4 regions of the Isoptericola sp. NPDC056605 genome follow, and region 2 is predicted to be linked to each of the others. Evidence: predicted binding sites of a transcription regulator. Region 2 holds the regulator's gene; each other region holds the start of a gene.

Region 1 (4,159 bases), on a different contig from region 2:
GCACCGAGGCCGCCGCCGTCGCCCGCGAGCGCGGGATGCTCTGAGCGTGGCCGGGTCTAGCGTCCAGTGCCATGACGCTCGACGAGATCTGCGAGAACGCCCGGCAGCTCAGCACCACCCACGGCTGGGACCAGAGCGATCCGGCGGCCCGGATGCTGCACCTCGTGTCCGAGGTCGGGGAGGTCGCCGACGCCGTGCGCGCCCTGCAGGCCGCGGGGGCAGCCGAGGTCGAGGATGCGAAGGCTGCCCTCGGGCTGGAGATGTTCGACGTGATCTGGAACTTGTGCGCCCTCGCGAACACCACCGGCGTCGACCTGACGGTCGCCGCGGCCGCAAAGATGCGGCTGAACACCACACGATCCTGGCCGGGACACCGGAGCACGGACACGCTTCTCCCCGAGGGTTGAGGGTGCGCAGGGTTGATGGGGCGCGCGGTTGAGGGTGCGCGCCGAGCACGTCAGAACGGCGGGTCCGTCAGGTCCACGGGCTCCGGTGGGGTGAGCTCGCACCCGGTGAGATCGACAGGATCGGCGACCGGGTCGCGGGACATGCGTCCCGTCGGTGACGTCCAGACGAGCGTGCCGTCGGCCTCTTGCCGTGCCTGCCACTGCGTCTCGTGCTTGAGCACGTGGTGGCGCCGGCACAGGTGGGCGAGATTGTCGACCGTGGTGCGCCCGCCGTCGGCCCACGCGACCGTGTGGTCGACGTCGCAGCGGGCGGCCGGGCGGGTGCAGCCCGGGAAGCGGCAGGTGCCGTCGCGCGCCTCGAGGTAGGTGCGCAGTGCCGCAGGGACGGCGTACGTGCCGGGGTCGGCGGACCGCAGCGTGCCCGACACCGGGTCGACGAGCAGGCGGCGCAACGAGGGCGCCCGGGCTGTGAGGAACGCCGCGACCCCCGGGTCGATCGCGCCGTGACCCGTCAGCTCGGCCGGCTCGCCCGAGCGGCCGAGCAACGTCAGCACCGGCACAGTGACCCGTACCCGCGGCGTGATTCTGCGGGCATGGTCGGCAAGGTCCGGTACGAGACCTGCGACCAGCTCTGCCGCCAGCCCTTCTCCGGGCCGCGCCGCACCGGTGCCGGACACCTGCGCACCGGAGCGCGTCACCGTGTCGGGGTGGGGACCGGGCGAGGCCTCGGTTCCGGCCAGCAGGAGAGCGGCATACGCGTCGGCGCGGAGCTGGCCCACGGTGCGATCGTCTCCGGCATCTCGGGCGGTGCGTGCTGCGGTGGTCAGGCGGTCGTGGGCCGCGTGGGCGGTCGTGGCGGGGAGGTAGGCGCTGAGCCAGGCCATGCCGTCGGCCGCGGGGTCGACGAACACGGCGCGCTTCGCGGACGCCCTCTGGTGCCGTCGCTCGAACGGCTCAGGGTGCGCACGGTCCCGGGCACGGCGCAGGAAGGCACGGAACTGGGCCGGCGTCGCCGTCGCCGCCCGCGGGAGCGCCTCGGCCTGGACGGCGGCTCGAGCCTGGGCGTCGGGGAGGTCGGCGAGGACGTCGGCCATCGCCGTCGCGTGGCGGGCGCCGATCCGGCCGCGGCACAGCTCGGCGAGCGTGGCGGAACCGGACGAGGTCAGGGTCCGTGCGGTCTCGACGAGGTGGTCCGCCTGCCGCTCGCCGACCCGCAGCGTGGTCGCGACGTCCGCCACGAACGCGCGGCGGGCCAGCTCGTGCTGACGCGCCGTACCCGCACGCAGCACCCGCAGCTGCTCGCCCGCCAGCAGGTCGGGCTCGCACCGCGCGGCGGCCCGGCGCGCTCGCTCGACGGCCAGGAGCTTCTCACCTTCCAGGGCGTCGAGTCGCGCCTGGATCCGCGCCAGGTCGTCCAGGGCGACCGAGACGTCGTGGACCGTCGTCGGGCCGACCGGGGAGAGCAGGTCGTCCCACGGCGTGGTGACGACCGGCAGGTCGTCGAGCGCTTGCTCGAGCACTGCGGCAGACATCCCCGCGTCACCTCCTCGACGTCGAGCGAGAGTCAGAGCCTGTGTTCGTGCCATGACTCGAACATGTGTTCGAGCCTAGCGAGGAACCCGACCCCGCACCAGGCCCGATACGCACCTGTGGAAAACCGTCGAGGCCCGCGAATCCCGTTGCCCCGGTGTCCGGCGCTCGGGCAGAGTCCGGCCATGACGATCCGCTACCCCCGCCCCCTGCGCCCCGGCGACACGATCGGCGTCACCGCGCCGTCGGCGGGTGTCGCGACCCCGCTCCACCGGCGACTGCTGCACGCCGCCGACGTCGTGCGCGCGAAGGGCTACGACGTCCGTCTCGGCCAGACGCCCACGGGCGAGGGGATCGTCAGCGCCCCGGCGGACGTGCGCGCGGCGGAACTCACGACGATGCTCACGGACCCGGCCGTGCGCGCCGTCGTGCCGCCGTGGGGCGGGGAGCTGGCGACGGACCTGCTGGGACGACTCGACTGGGACGCGCTCGCCGCGGACCCGACGTGGCTGGTGGGGTACTCCGACATCTCGACGGTCCAGCTGCCCCTCACGCTGCGCACCGGCGTCGCCACGCTGCACGGCCAGAACCTCATGGACACGCCGTACGACGTGCCCGCCGGCCTGCTCGGCTGGTGGGAGGTCGCCTCGGCGGCGCAGGAGGGCGAGGAGCTGGTGCAGCGCTCGCCGCGGCGGTACCGCTCGTCCGGCTGGGACGACTACGAGAACGAGCCCGAGGTGTCGACGTGGACGCTCGACGCCGCCGGCTCCTGGCTGCGGCTCGACGGCGAGGACCCGGCCGCGCCGGTCGATGTCCAGGGGCGGGTGATCGGCGGCTGCCTGGAGACGGTCTCGCTCCTCGCGGGCACGCCGTACGGCGACGTGGCCCGGTTCGCCGCGGAGCACGCGCCGGAGGGCCTGGTCGTCTACCTCGACATCCTGGAGTGGGACGCGTTCGCGGTCGGCCGGGCCCTGTGGGCGATGCGCCACGCGGGCTGGTTCGACGCGGCGAACGCGGTGCTGGTGAGCCGCACGCACGCGCCCGACGGGGACGGCTTCACCCAGCACGACGCGGTCCGGGACGCGCTGGGGGACCTGGGGATCCCGCTCCTCGCGGACGTCGAGTGCGGGCACGTGCCGCCGTACCTCGCGCTGGTGAACGGGGCGCTCGCCCGCGTCCAGCACGGGCCCGAGGAGTCGGCGATCACCCAGCGCCTCGTGCCCTGACCGCTCGCCGCCTCCTGGCGGTCGCGGCCTGGAGGCCGCGGGCGGTCAGCCCCGGAACGCCTGCGGCATCACGTCGCGCGCCGGGCCGGTGCGGTCGAGGAACCCGACCCCGCCGGCCTGGAGCTCGCGGGCGGCGTCGACCAGCGCGGACAGGGCGTTCCAGGCGAACGTGCCGCCGACGGAGATCCGCGCGACCCCGGCGTCGGCCAGCTCCTGGGGCGTGGGCCCGCCCGCGACGAGCAGGGCGTTGACGGGCCGGTCGACCTCGCGGCAGACGGTCGCGATCGCTGCGGCGTCGCGCAGCCCGGGGGCGTACAGCACGTGGGCGCCGGCCTCCTGGTAGGCCTGCAGCCGCGCGATCGTGTCGGCGAGGTCGTCCCGGCCGTACAGGTGGTTCTCGCAGCGGGCCGTGAGCACCAGGTCGCCGGCCGCCTCGGCCGCGGCGGCCACGCGCTCGACGGCGAGGGCGCGGTCGTAGAGGGGCTCGTCGTCGCGCCCGGTCGCGTCCTCGACGGAGCCCCCGGCAAGGCCGGCGTCACGGGCCTCCGCGACCGTGCGGGCGACGTCGGCGGGGGAGTCGGCGAACCCGTTCTCCAGGTCCGCGCTCACGGGGACGTCGACGGCGGCCGCGAGCGCGGCGGCGTGCGCGAGGGCCTCGTCCCGGGTGACGGCGCCGTCGGGCCGGCCGAGCGTCGCGGCGAACCCGCTGCTCGTCGTCGCGACGGCGGCGAAGCCGAGGGCGGCGAGGACCCGTGCCGACCCGGCGTCCCACGCGTTCGGCAGCAGCAGCGGGTCGCCGGGGCGGTGCAGGGCGAGGAAGTCGGCGCGCATGCCGGGCACGCTACCGACGGGCGCCGACACGGGGTGCGGTCGAGGGGCGGGTATCAGTGCGGGATCGCGCGCGCTCTCCACGGGTAGGACGACGCGCGGCACCGCGCGGAGCCCTCTGACCGCGACGACGCGGCCCGGTGCTCCCGGGAGGGCGAGATGAGACGA
Region 2 (4,159 bases):
GGCACCTGGTGCCGTCCAGCATGCCCCGGCGGCCTACCGGACGCCAGGGCATTTCACGCGGACCGGACGCGCCTCCCGCTCAGTCCGTCGCGCCGCGCCCCGCCGCCGCGGGCTCGCCGTCGGCCGCCGACCCGCGCGCCTCGTGCTCCGCCCGCAGCGACGTGATCGCGGTCTCGAAGTCCTCCAGGGACTCGAAGGACTGATACACGCTGGCGAAGCGCAGGTAGGCGACCTCGTCCAGCTCGCGCAGCGGCCCGAGGATCGCGAGACCGACCTCGTTCGCCTCGATCTCCGGCCGACCGGAGGCCCGCAGGGTCTCCTCGACCTTCTGCGCGAGGACGGCGAGGTCGTCGGAGCTCACCGGCCGGCCCTGGCACGCCTTGCGCACGCCCGCCACCACCTTGTCCCGGCTGAACGGCTCGGTCACCCCGGAGCGCTTGGCCACCGACAGGCTGGCCGTCTCGATCGTGGTGAACCGACGCTGGCACGCGGGGCACTGGCGCCGGCGACGGATGGACGCGCCGTCGTCGGAGGTGCGCGAGTCGACGACTCGTGAGTCCGCATGGCGGCAGAACGGGCAGTGCATCGCTGGTCTCCTGCGCTCGGCTCCGGACCGGCGCCCGGCTGCCCGTCAAGGTAAGCGGCGGGCGACCGTCCGCGCAAGCAGGATCCCTGGGAGCGGCGATGCCGTCAGTCCAGCGGGAGCAGGACCACCTGCCCGGTCTGGAGTTCCGCCGAGGTCAGCCCGTTGAGGTCGCGGAGCTCGGCGACGACGTCGCGCAGGTCGTCCCCCGTGTCCCGCACCTGCTGCGCGTACTGCCACAGGGTGTCGCCGGGCGCCACCGTCTGGAGCCGCACCTCGACGCCTGCGCCCGGCGCCTCCGCCACGGCCCGCTGGCCGACCAGGCCCGCGCCCACGAGGACGAGGAGCACCAGTGCCGCGACCACCACCCGTCCCCTGCGGGTCAGCCGGAGCCCTCCGAGCCCGAGGAACCCGTGAGCGTCGCTGGTGCTGCGCACGTTCTGCATCGTCCTGCCTCCGGTCCACGTGGTGCCGCGATGGGCGGCCGCTCCGTCGAGCATCCGTCGTCGAACACCCGTTCGTCGAACACCTGTACGTCGAACTGCTGTACTAGGTGTACCACGTCGGGGCGACACGGTCGAGACCTGATCGAACAGATGTTTGATGTCGGGCCGGAACTGGCTTAGAGTGGCCGACAGCGCGATGGAAGGTTTGTCGGATTTCATCGGCCCGCCCACGGGCCGCGCCCTGCAGGACGGAGAACGCGATGACCAGCGGACGGGACCAGGCCCCGGCGTCCACGACGACGGCGACGTCATGGGCAGCCCAGGACGAGACCCCCGGGGAGGCGGCCGCGTCGACGGTCCCGGCCGGCACCACCACGACCGTGCTGGCGTCGGTGAGCGAGCTCTCGCCCTCGTCCGACCGCCTCACGCCCCGCCAGCGTCGCGTGCTCGAGACCATCCGCAGCTCCGTCGAGGCGCGCGGCTACCCCCCGACCATGCGCGAGATCGGCGAGGCCGTCGGGCTGGCGAGCCCCTCCTCGGTCAAGCACCAGCTCACCACGCTCGAGCGCAAGGGCTACCTGCGCCGTGACCCCAACCGGCCGCGCGCGATCGAGGTCGTCGACCTCGAGTCGCCCGCGACCGGCGGTGCCGTCCCCGACGCCGACGCGGCGCCCGGGTTCGTGGCGGGGTCGCTCGCCGCCTCCGACGCGCAGCCGGCCCAGGCACCGTCGTACGTCCCGCTGGTCGGCCGGATCGCCGCCGGCGGTCCCATCCTCGCGGAGCAGGTCGTCGAGGACGTCTTCCCGCTCCCCCGGCAGGTCGTCGGCGACGGGGACCTGTTCCTGCTCAAGGTCGCGGGCGACTCGATGGTCGACGCCGCGATCTGCGACGGCGACTGGGTGGTCGTGCGGAGCCAGCCCGTCGCCGAGAACGGCGAGGTCGTCGCCGCGATGATCGACGGCGAGGCGACGGTCAAGACCTTCAAGCAGGCCGGCGGGCACACCTGGCTGCTGCCGCAGAACGCCGCCTACTCGCCCATCCCGGGAGACGAGGCGCAGGTGCTCGGTCGGGTCGTGGCGGTGCTGCGCAGCCTCTGAACGGCGCTCCGCCCCGGCCCCGCCCGGCGCCCCGCGTCCGGTCCGGTCCGGTCAGAAGCCCAGCCGGCGCTGCACGGCCCGCATGCTCTCGGCCGACGCACGCAGCCCGGCGACCTCCTCGTCCGACAGCGGGGTGTCGATGGTCTCCCCCACGCCGCGCCGGTCGACGAGGGACGGCACCGACAGGCAGACGTCGCTGATGCCGTAGAAGTCGTCGAGGCGGGAGGACACGTTCATCACGCGGTGCTCGTCGTTGAGCACCGCCTCGATGATCCGGGTCGCCGCCAGGCCGACCGCGTAGTTGGTCGCCCCCTTGCCGGCGATGACGCGGTAGGCCGACTCGACGACGTCGGTCGCGATGCGCTGCCGGGCCGGCGCGTCGAGCGGCGGGCGACCCCGGAAGGGCCGCCAGTCCAGGAGGGGCACGCCGGCGATCGTGGCCGAGCTCCACAGCACGATCTCCGAGTCGCCGTGCTCGCCCGCGATGTTCGCGTGCACGTTCCCGACCGCGACCCCGCAGTGGCGGGCCAGCGCGTCGCGCAGCCGGGACGAGTCGAGGACGGTCCCGCTGCCGAACACCCGGCCCCGGGGCAGGCCGCTGATCTCCTGCGCCGCGTAGGTGACGACGTCGACCGGGTTGGTGACCATGAGGAACACCGCGTCCGGGGCCACCTCGAGCAGGCCCGGCAGGATGGAGCGCGTGAGGCCTACCGTCGCCTCGGCCAGGTCGAGGCGGCTCTGGCCGGGCTTCTGCTTGGCCCCCGCCGTCACCGCGACGATGTCGGCGCCGCGGCACACCTCCACGTCGTCCGAGCCGTCGATCTCGGCCTGAGGGATGAACATCCCCCCGTGCCGCAGGTCGAGGACCTCGGCCTCCACCTTCGCGCGGTTGACGTCCAGGAGGGCGACGGACCGGGCCGCGCCCCGGGCCAGCGCCGCGTACGCGAGGGTGGAACCCACCGCGCCCGCTCCGACGATCGCGAGCTTGGTCGTCCTGCGTGTCTCGTCCACGGCCCCACGCTAGGTGTCGAGACGCCGGAGCGCAGCGCGGACGAGCTCGCCGTCCGTGGTCGGCCAGAAGTCCGGCATGGATCGGGTGAGGAACGACCCGTAGCGCGCGGTCGCGAGCCGGGGGTCGAGGACGGCCACGACCCCTCGGTCGTCGCCCGTGCGCACGAGCCGGCCGGCGCCCTGCGCCAGCAGCAGCGCAGCGTGCGTGGCCGAGACCTGCATGAACCCGTTGCCTCCCGCCTGCTCCACGGACCGCGCCCGCGCCGCCTTCACCGGGTCGTCCGGGCGCGGGAACGGGATCCGGTCCACCAGCACCAGCTGGCAGCTGGGCCCCGGGACGTCGACGCCCTGCCACAACGAGAGGGTGCCGAACAGGCAGGTCGCCGGGTCGTCGGCGAACGCCTTCACGAGGGTCGGAAGCTGGTCGTCGCCCTGGCACAGCACGGGGACGTCCAGCCGCTCGCGCATCGCCTCGGCCGCGGCCTGCGCCGCCCGGCGGGACGAGAACAGCCCGAGGGTCCGTCCTCCGGCGGCCTCGATCAGCCCGGCGATCTCGTCGAGCTGGGCGTCGGTCGTCGGCTCCCGACCCGGCGCGGGCAGGTGCCGCGCGACGTAGAGGATCCCCTGGCGCGGGTAGTCGAACGGGCTGCCGACGTCGAGACCCGTCCAGTCGGCCGTCTCGTCCGTCCCGCCCGAGCCGGCGAGGCCCAGCGACCGCGCCACCGGGTCGAACGTGCCGCCGAGGGTGAGCGTCGCCGAGGTGAAGACTCCCGTGGCCTCGCCCAGCAGGTGCGTGCGGATCAGCCCCGCCACCGCCAGCGGCGCCGCGTGCAGGCGCGTGACGCCGTCGCCCGCCCAGGGCGCGTTCTCCGGCGGGCGCGAGCACCACAGCACGTCCGCCGTCGTGTCCTCCGCCGCCATCCGCTCCGCGACCTCGAAGAGCTGCAGGACGGCCGACTGAGCCATCTTCGTGCCGGCGTCGGGCGCCTCCTGCCCCTTGCCCGGGCCCTGGGGCTTGAGCC
Region 3 (4,159 bases), on a different contig from region 2:
GGTGGCCCGGTCGGCGGCGGCGCTCCGTGACTGGCTCGACGCGAGCGAGGGGAAGGTCGTCGCCTACGGCGCCGCGTCGCGCGCGGTCGCGCTCTTCGCGCTCGCCGGGGTCACCGCCGATGACGTGCTCGCCGTGGTGGACGCGTCCCCCGCGAAGCGAGGCAGGTCCATGCCGGGCGGCCCGGGGCCGCGGGTGCCCGTGCTCGGGCCCGACATCCTCGCCGAGATCCGCCCCGACCGGGTGCTGCTGCTGGTGCCCGACCTCCTCGACGAGGTGCGGTTCGCGCATCCGGAGGTGGAGGCGCTCGGGGGTCGCTGGGTGGTCGTGGAGCCCGAGCCCGTCGAGGTCGAGCCGCTCAGCCGGGACCGCGGTCACCGTCGCTGAGCGTCGCGACCGCGACGGAGTCCCGAGCCACGGGTATCCGCGTCACGGGCTCTCGGGCCGCGGGCGCCCGGGCCGCGGGTGCTTCCGGCTGCCGGGGGTTCGACGCCGCCGCGGCAGGTGGTGGTGCGGTGCCGAACGCGGAGCGTCCGTGGCGGTCGGTGAAGAGCCACGTGCCGCCGTCGCGACGCATGGTGATGCCGAGCGCGTCGACGCGGTCGTGGTGGTGCCGGCACAGCAGGGCGGAGTTGTCGACGGACGTGCTGCCGCCGTCCGCCCAGTGGGTCACGGCGTGGTGGACCTCGCAGCGCGACGGTGGCTCGTCGCAGCCGGGCCAGGTGCACCGCCGGTCGCGGGCGACGACGGCGCGTCGGAGCTGGCCGGTGACGGTGCGCCGGGCGCGCCCGACGTCGAGCACCTGCGACTCCGGGCCGAGGACGACCCGCGTCACCTCGCTGTCGCACACGATGCGGCGCAGGAGGGACGGGGGAAGCGGGCCGCGGCCGTCGACGAACTCGGCGGGGTCGACGCCGAGGGACTCGGCCCAGCTCGCGGCGGAGGAGCCGACGTCGGGGGCGCCGGCGGAGAGCAGGCGGCGGAGCTCGGTGACCGAGACGGTGACGGTCAGGTGGGGCCGCACGGCGGATCCCGACCCCACGCTCCCCGCGTCGAGGGTGACGCGTGCGAGGTCGGCGAGGGCCTGGGCGCGTCGTTGCGCAGGCGTGCGGGTCTCCCCGGCGCCGGGGCGGCCGGACACGGCGTCGAGGGCGGCGCGCAGCACCTGGCCGTGCTCCTCCGTGAGGAACCCGGCGAGGTGGTAGCCGTCCCACGTGGGCGACAGATCGACGAACTCCTTCTCGCGCGCGTGCGCGTAGCCCCGCTCGTCCGACTCCGGGTCCGTCACGTATGCGAACCGCCGGACCAGCCGGCGGAACTGCGCGGGCGTGTACCAGGAGCCGGTGGCGAGCAGGTGCTCCTCGCCGGTCGGTGGGGCGAGGGCGGCGTCCGGCGCTTCCGGGTTCTCGCCGTCTGTCGCCTCGCCGTCCGTCGCCTCGCCGTCCGTCTCGCTCGCGGTCGGCGCGGGGGCGACGAGCGCGTCGCGGCGGGCCTCGGAGGTCGGGGCGACGTCGACGATGGCGCGCAGGTGGTCGGCGCCGAGCCGACCGTCGAGCGCGGCGGCACCGGTCGCCGGGAGGAGGTCGCGCAGGGCGTGGGCCGTGCGGACGTCGCGGCGCGCGGTGGCCAGCCCGACGTTCTCCGCGCGGGCGAGCCAGTGCGCGAAGGTGCGTGACCCGTCGAGCGACCACCGGACGTCCGACTCCAGCGCGGGCAGCACGCGCCACCGGGCGGCGTCCACCCGGGTGCCGAGCGTCCTGAGCCGGCCGGATGCCTGCTCGAGGACGTCCCGGCCGACGTCGTGCAGGCCGGCCTCCTCGACGGCCGCCGCGAGCGCGGCGAGCCCGCCTTCGAGGGTGGCCAGGGCATCGAGCAGCCGGGACGCCGGTGTGGCTCTCGGCAGCGCCGGGACGGCGGGTACCGGAGCAGGGGCGGTGGTGGCGGGCATCGTCCCTCCTCGGTCGGCGCGCCGTGACACGAAGGACGCTATCGAACGGACGTTCGAACCATCTCGGGTGCCGGCGAGACCTGTGGAGGAGTCGGTCGTCCCCAGGGGGAGGGGCAGGTTCGCCGCGGCGCCACGCCGCGGTGCGTCCCCGGGGAGGGGCGTGCCGCACGTGCCCGCGTCGGCCTACAGCACGTCTGCGCCGGGCCCCGACGTCGCGCCGCCGAGCTGCTGGACGAGCGCCACCCACGACCCGGCGGCGGCATCGCGGTCGCTGACGAGCGAGACGGGCAGCGGCCACCGGACCCCGAGGTCGGGGTCGAGGTGGTGCACGGCGACGTCCTCGGCCGGGTCGTGCTCGGCGTCGATGCGGTAGCAGACGTCCGCGGTGTCGGTGAGCGTCTGGTGGCCGTGCAGGCAGCCGCGCGGCACGTACAGGACGTGGAAGTCGACGTCGTCGAGCCGGAACGCCTCCCACCGGCCGAACGTCGGCGAGCCAGGCCGGGCGTCGACGACGACGTCGTGCACGGCGCCGTGCGCGACGCGCACCAGCTTGGCCTCGCCGCCCCCCACGCGGCCGTGCAGCCCGCGCACGACGCCGCGCCGCGAGCGGGACTGGCTGTCCTGCACGAACGCCGCCGGGTCGAGGCCGGCGCGCTCGGCGGTGGCGGTGTCGAACGTGCGCGTGAACAGCCCGCGCTCGTCGCGGTGCGGGGTGGGGGCGAGGATCAGCACCCCGTCGAGGGTGGTGGGCAGCACCTGCATGTCCACACGCTACGAAAGCGGGCGCGACCCGGTCGGGTGAAGTCGGCCGGGGGCCCGGATGAAAAGGCCCGCGGGGCCTTCAACGCCGCCGGGACGCGCCGCAGACTGGCGGCGGGGCCGGCCCCCTGCCGGCCCCACCAGGCTTACGACCCACCTCCCGACACCCGGGGGCACCATGACACAGCTGGCGCAGCACGCTTCGCAGCCCGACCAGATGCAGCCCGACCCGACGCAGCCCGGGGAGCCCGTCCGGTCCTTCGAGCGGTCCACGGCCGCGCAGGCCCGGCTGCACCGTCTCGTGCCGGGCGGCGCGCACACCTACGCCCGCGGGGCGGACCAGTACCCCGAGGGCATGGCCCCGGTGCTGGCGCGGGGCGCGGGCGCGCACGTGTGGGACGTGGACGGCAACGAGTACGTCGAGTACGGGATGGGGCTGCGCAGCGTCACGCTCGGCCACGGCTTCCGGCCCGTGGTGGACGCCGTGACGGCGGCGATCGCCGACGGCGTGAGCTTCTCCCGGCCCAGCCGGTGGGAGCTGGAGGCCGCCGAGGCGTTCTGCGCGCAGGTGCCGGGCGCCGACATGGTGAAGTTCGCGAAGAACGGCTCCGACGTCACGACCGCGGCCGTCCGGCTGGCGCGCGCCGCCACGGGCCGCGACCTGGTCGCCGTCTGCGCGGACCACCCGTTCTTCTCCACCGACGACTGGTTCATCGGCACGACCCCGATGGACGCCGGGATCCCGCGGGCGATCAGCGACCTCACGGTCCGCTTCCCGTACGGCGACCTGGCCGCCGTGGAGGCGCTGCTCTCCGCGCACGAGGGCCGGGTCGCCGCCGTCGTCCTCGAGGCCGCGACCGCGCACGCGAGCCCCCCGCCCGGCTATCTGGAGGGGCTGCGCGCCCTGTGCGACCGCACCGGGACGGTGCTCGTGTTCGACGAGATCATCACCGGGATGCGGTGGTCCGCCGGCGGCGCGCAGACCGTGTACGGCGTCGTGCCGGACCTGTCGACGTGGGGCAAGGCGCTCGGCAACGGGTTCGCCGTCTCGGCGCTCGCGGGCCGGCGGGAGCTCATGGAGCTCGGGGGGCTGGCGACGGACGCGCGCCGCGTCTTCCTGCTCTCCACCACCCACGGCGCGGAGACGGCGGGTCTCGCGGCGTGGCTGGCGGTGCACCGCGAGTACGCCGCGCGCGATGTGCCCGGCGTGATGGCCACCCAGGGCGAGCGGCTGCGCGCCGGGGTGCAGCAGGTGGTGGACGCCGCCGGGCTGACCGGCTGGGTGACGGTGTCCGGGCATCCGGCGTGCCTGGTCTTCGGCACCCGCGACCACGACGGCGCGCCCTCGCAGGCGTATCGCACCCTGTTCCTCGCCGAGCTGCTGCGCCGGGGCGTGCTGGCGCAGTCGTTCGTGATCTCCGCCGCGCACACCGACGCGGACGTGGACCGGACGG
Region 4 (4,159 bases), on a different contig from region 2:
AGCTCGTTGGCGAGCACGGTGTGCAGGATCGAGTTGACGAGCGTCGACTTGCCCGACCCCGAGACGCCGGTGACCGCCGTGAGCACCCCGAGCGGGAACGACACGTCGATCCCCCGCAGGTTGTTCTCCCGGGCACCGACGACCGTGACCTTCCGGCCGGGGTCGGTCGCGCGGCGCTCCGCCGGCAGCGCGATGCTGCGCCGGCCGGAGAGGTAGGCGCCGGTCATCGAGCCCTCGGCCTCGAGGAGCCCGGCGTAGTCGCCCGAGTGCACCACGCGGCCGCCGTGCTCGCCCGCGCCCGGGCCGACGTCGACGATCCAGTCGGCCGCGCGGATGGTGTCCTCGTCGTGCTCGACGACGATCAGCGTGTTCCCGAGGTCCCGCAGGCGGGTCAGCGTCTCGATGAGGCGGTGGTTGTCGCGCTGGTGCAGGCCGATCGACGGCTCGTCGAGCACGTACAGCACGCCGACCAGGCCGGAGCCGATCTGGGTCGCGAGCCGGATGCGCTGGGCCTCCCCACCCGACAGGGTGCCCGCCGGGCGCTCGAGCGACAGGTAGTGCAGGCCCACGTCGACGAGGAAGCCGAGCCGGGCGTGGATCTCCTTGAGCACCTCGGCCGCGATGGCACGCTCGCGCTCGCCCAGCTCGAGCCCGTCGAGGAAGTGCTTGGCCTGGTCGATCGGCAGCCGGCACACGTCCCAGATCGACTTGCCCCCCACCGTGACCGCGAGGACCTCGGGCTTGAGCCGCGCCCCCGAGCACACGGGGCACGGCACCTCCCGCATGTACGCCTCGTACTTCTCCTTCGACCAGTCGGACTCGGTCTCCCGGTGCCGCCGCTCCAGGAAGGTCACCGCGCCCTCGAAGCCCGTGGAGTACTGCCGTTCGCGGCCCCACCGGTTCTTGTACCGCACGTGCACCTGGTGGTTGCGGCCGAACAGGATCGCGTCGCGGGCGCGCTGCGGCAGGGCGCGCCACGGCACGTCCATGGAGAAGCTCATCTCCTCCGCCAGGGCGGTGAGCACCCGCTCGAAGTATTCGGACGACGTCTGCGCCCACGGCACGACGGCGCCGTCGCGCAGGGTCCTCTCCTCGTCCGGGACGACGAGGTCGGCGTCCACCTCGAGGCGGAAGCCGATGCCGGTGCACTCCGGGCACGCGCCGTACGGCGCGTTGAAGGAGAAGGTCCGCGGCTCGATCTCGTCGAGCGCGAGCGGGTGGTCGTTGGGGCACGCCCGCTTCTCCGAGAACTTGCGCACCCGGTCGAGGTCGTCGATGTCGGCGTCGACGAGCTCTACCATGACGAGGCCGCCCGCGAGCCGCAGCGCGGTCTCCACCGAGTCCGTCAGGCGACGCTGGACGCCGTCCCGTGAGACGAGGCGGTCCACGACGACCTCGATGTCGTGCTTGAGCTTCTTCTCGAGCGTGGGCGGGCTGGTCAGCTGCACCACCTCGCCGTCGACCCGCGCGCGGGCGAAGCCCTGCGTCTGCAGCTCGGCGAACAGGTCGGCGTACTCGCCCTTGCGCCCCCGCACGACGGGCGCGAGCACCTGGTAGCGCGTGCCCTCCGGCAGCTCGAGGAGCTTGTCGACGATCTGCTGCGGCGTCTGCGAACGCACCGGTTCCCCGCACACGGGGCAGTGCTGCGTCCCCGCGCGGGCGAACAGCAGGCGCAGGTAGTCGTAGACCTCGGTGATCGTTCCGACCGTCGACCGGGGGTTGCGGTTGGTCGACTTCTGGTCGATCGACACCGCGGGCGAGAGGCCCTCGATGAAGTCGACGTCGGGCTTGTCCATCTGCCCGAGGAACTGGCGCGCGTACGCGGAGAGCGACTCCACGTAGCGTCGCTGCCCCTCGGCGAAGATCGTGTCGAACGCCAGGGAGGACTTCCCCGAGCCGGACAGGCCGGTGAAGACGATCAGCTCGTCGCGCGGGAGGTCGAGCTCGATGTTGCGCAGATTGTGCTCGCGGGCGCCGGAGATGACGAGGCGGTTGCTCACCCGGGCATCCTACGTCGGAGCGCCGACATTCGTACAGGCGTTCTATGCGGTTTCCGGTGCCTGACCGGTCACACCCGGACGTCCTCCCTGACCCCGCCTGGACGCCCACCGCCCGCACCGGCCCGGGGTGCTTGGATACGGCCATGTCCGTCTACGCCGTCACGTACGTCTACGTCACCGACCCCGACCGCCTCGCGGAGGTCCGGCCCGAGCACCGGGCGTTCCTCCGCGGCCTGCACGAGAGCGGCGCGCTCCGCGTGTCCGGCCCGCTGCCCGCCACGCCCGACGGCGAGCCCGGCGGCGCGCTCCTGGTCGTCGAGGCTGCCGACGCGACCGGGGCGCTCGAACTGCTCGCGGCCGACCCCATGCGCCGCGAAGGACTGGTCGCGCACCGCGCGGCACGTGAGTTCGTCCCGGTGATCGGCGGCTTCGCCGCTTGACGCCCGTCGACGACCGCGGGCCCCGGACGGCGTACCGTCCGGGGCCCGCGCTCGTGTCGTCAGCGCCCCGTGGCCTCCGGCCCCGGTGAGGCGGACGAGGAGGCGGACGAAGAGGCGGACGAGGAGCTGGACTCCGGCTCCGCGTCCTGCGTCACCGGCGTCGACGACGGCTCCGGGCCGGTCGCGTCCGTCGGGGCCGTCTCCTTCGCGGCCACCGCGGCCGTGCGCCGCGTCTTCGCCAGGCTCGCGACGGTGGCGATCGCGATCGAGCCGAGGATCACGGTCAGGGACAGCCAGATCGGGATCTCGGGCGCCCAGGCGACGTGCTCGCCCCCGTTGATGAACGGGAGCGTGTTGGTGTGCAGCGCCTCGAGGATGAGCTTGACGCCGATGAACCCGAGGATGACGGCCAGGGCGATCGGCAGGTACACCAGCCGCTCGAGCAGGCCGCCGAGCAGGAAGTACAGCTGCCGCAGCCCCATGAGGGCGAAGATGTTCGCGGTGAAGACGATGAAGGGGTCCTTCGTCAGCCCGAAGATCGCCGGGATCGAGTCGAGCGCGAACAGCAGGTCCGTCGAGCCGATCGCCACGAACACGACGAGCATCGGGGTGAACAGCTTCTTGCCGTCGACCACCGTGCGCACCTTGGCGCCGTCGTACTCCTTGCTCACCGGCAGCACGCGGCGCAGGAGGCGGATCGCGACGTTCTCCTTGAACTCCTCCTCGTCGTCACCGCCCGCCACCAGCTTCACGGCCGTGTAGATGAGGAACGCGCCGAAGAGGTAGAACACCCACACGAACTGCTCGAGGATCGCCGCACCGGCGAGGATGAACGCGCCGCGCAGCACCAGCGCGATGATGATGCCGACCATCAGCACCATCTGCTGGTGCTGCTTCGGCACCGCGAACCGCGACATGATGATCACGAAGACGAACAGGTTGTCCACGCTCAGGGAGTACTCGGTGAGCCAGCCGGCGTAGAACTCCCCGGCAGGGGCGGAGCCGCCCACGGCGAGCACGACCAGTCCGAACACCAGCGCCAGGGCCACGTAGAAGCCGACCCACAGGCCGCTCTCCTTCATGCTCGGCACGTGGGGGCGCCTGCCGACGATCGCGAGGTCGACGGCGAGCAGGACGATCAGCGCCGCGAGCGACGCCCACTCGAACCAGATCGGCAGCTCGTGGATCATGCATCTCCTTCGGAGGACGGGGCCACGACCGCGCGGGCCCGACGGTCGCGCCGGTCACGGGCGAGCGAGGCGATCGTCGTGACGGCGAGCACCACCACGATGAAGCCCAGCGACAGGGTGGTCGGGATCTCGGGGATGGCCTCGACGTGCTCACCGCCGTTGACGAACGGCAGCTCGTTGGTGTGCAGCGCGTGGATCACCAGCTTGACACCGATGAAGCCGAGGATCGCCGCCAGCCCGTAGTTGAGGTAGACGAGCCGGTCGAGCAGCCCGTCCACGAGGAAGTAGAGCTGGCGCAGGCCGAGCAGCGAGAACGCGTTGGCCGCGAACACCAGGTACGTCTCCTGGGTGAGGCCGAAGATCGCGGGGATCGAGTCCACCGCGAACAGGAGGTCGGCGCTGCCGATCGCGACCATCACGATGAGCATCGGCGTGATGAACCGCTTGCCGTCGATCTTCGTGGTCATCCGGTCGCCGACGTAGGAGTCGGTCGTGGGGAACACCCGGCGCGTCAGGCGCAGCAGGCCGT

What was found. Region 2 encodes LexA, which represses DNA repair genes until DNA is damaged. Its sites were predicted from a motif close to TCGAACANNTGTTCGA; they were not measured.
Region 1: a site for LexA is predicted at 1,997-2,012, ahead of ACFQ8Y_RS01425 (DUF222 domain-containing protein). Genes of this name have one in related genera too.
Region 3: a site for LexA is predicted at 1,988-2,003, ahead of ACFQ8Y_RS03405 (DUF222 domain-containing protein). Genes of this name have one in related genera too.
Region 4: a site for LexA is predicted at 2,030-2,045, ahead of uvrA (excinuclease ABC subunit UvrA). Genes of this name have one in related genera too.

Annotation. Positions count from the first base shown of each region.
Region 1 is NZ_JBHTVT010000001.1:324,414-328,572, reverse strand. Features, by position in the region: gene ACFQ8Y_RS01435 (LuxR C-terminal-related transcriptional regulator) at 1-44, shown strand, start outside; gene ACFQ8Y_RS01430 (MazG nucleotide pyrophosphohydrolase domain-containing protein) at 72-407, shown strand; gene ACFQ8Y_RS01425 (DUF222 domain-containing protein) at 458-1,939, opposite strand; gene ACFQ8Y_RS01420 (S66 peptidase family protein) at 2,123-3,163, shown strand; gene ACFQ8Y_RS01415 (isocitrate lyase/phosphoenolpyruvate mutase family protein) at 3,209-3,994, opposite strand; gene ACFQ8Y_RS01410 (hypothetical protein) at 4,151-4,159, shown strand, end outside.
Region 2 is NZ_JBHTVT010000037.1:17,584-21,742, reverse strand. Features, by position in the region: gene ACFQ8Y_RS22185 (DUF5302 domain-containing protein) at 1-22, opposite strand, end outside; gene nrdR (transcriptional regulator NrdR) at 80-586, opposite strand; gene ACFQ8Y_RS22175 (LysM peptidoglycan-binding domain-containing protein) at 691-1,020, opposite strand; gene lexA (transcriptional repressor LexA) at 1,290-2,126, shown strand; gene ACFQ8Y_RS22165 (L-lactate dehydrogenase) at 2,178-3,137, opposite strand; gene ACFQ8Y_RS22160 (ATP-dependent DNA helicase) at 3,147-4,159, opposite strand, start outside.
Region 3 is NZ_JBHTVT010000002.1:127,756-131,914, forward strand. Features, by position in the region: gene ACFQ8Y_RS03400 (class I SAM-dependent methyltransferase) at 1-385, shown strand, start outside; gene ACFQ8Y_RS03405 (DUF222 domain-containing protein) at 357-1,946, opposite strand; gene ACFQ8Y_RS03410 (dTDP-4-dehydrorhamnose 3,5-epimerase family protein) at 2,130-2,708, opposite strand; gene ACFQ8Y_RS03415 (glutamate-1-semialdehyde 2,1-aminomutase) at 2,884-4,159, shown strand, end outside.
Region 4 is NZ_JBHTVT010000009.1:154,373-158,531, forward strand. Features, by position in the region: gene uvrA (excinuclease ABC subunit UvrA) at 1-2,000, opposite strand, end outside; gene ACFQ8Y_RS11630 (YciI family protein) at 2,144-2,440, shown strand; gene ACFQ8Y_RS11635 (TerC family protein) at 2,500-3,630, opposite strand; gene ACFQ8Y_RS11640 (TerC family protein) at 3,627-4,159, opposite strand, start outside.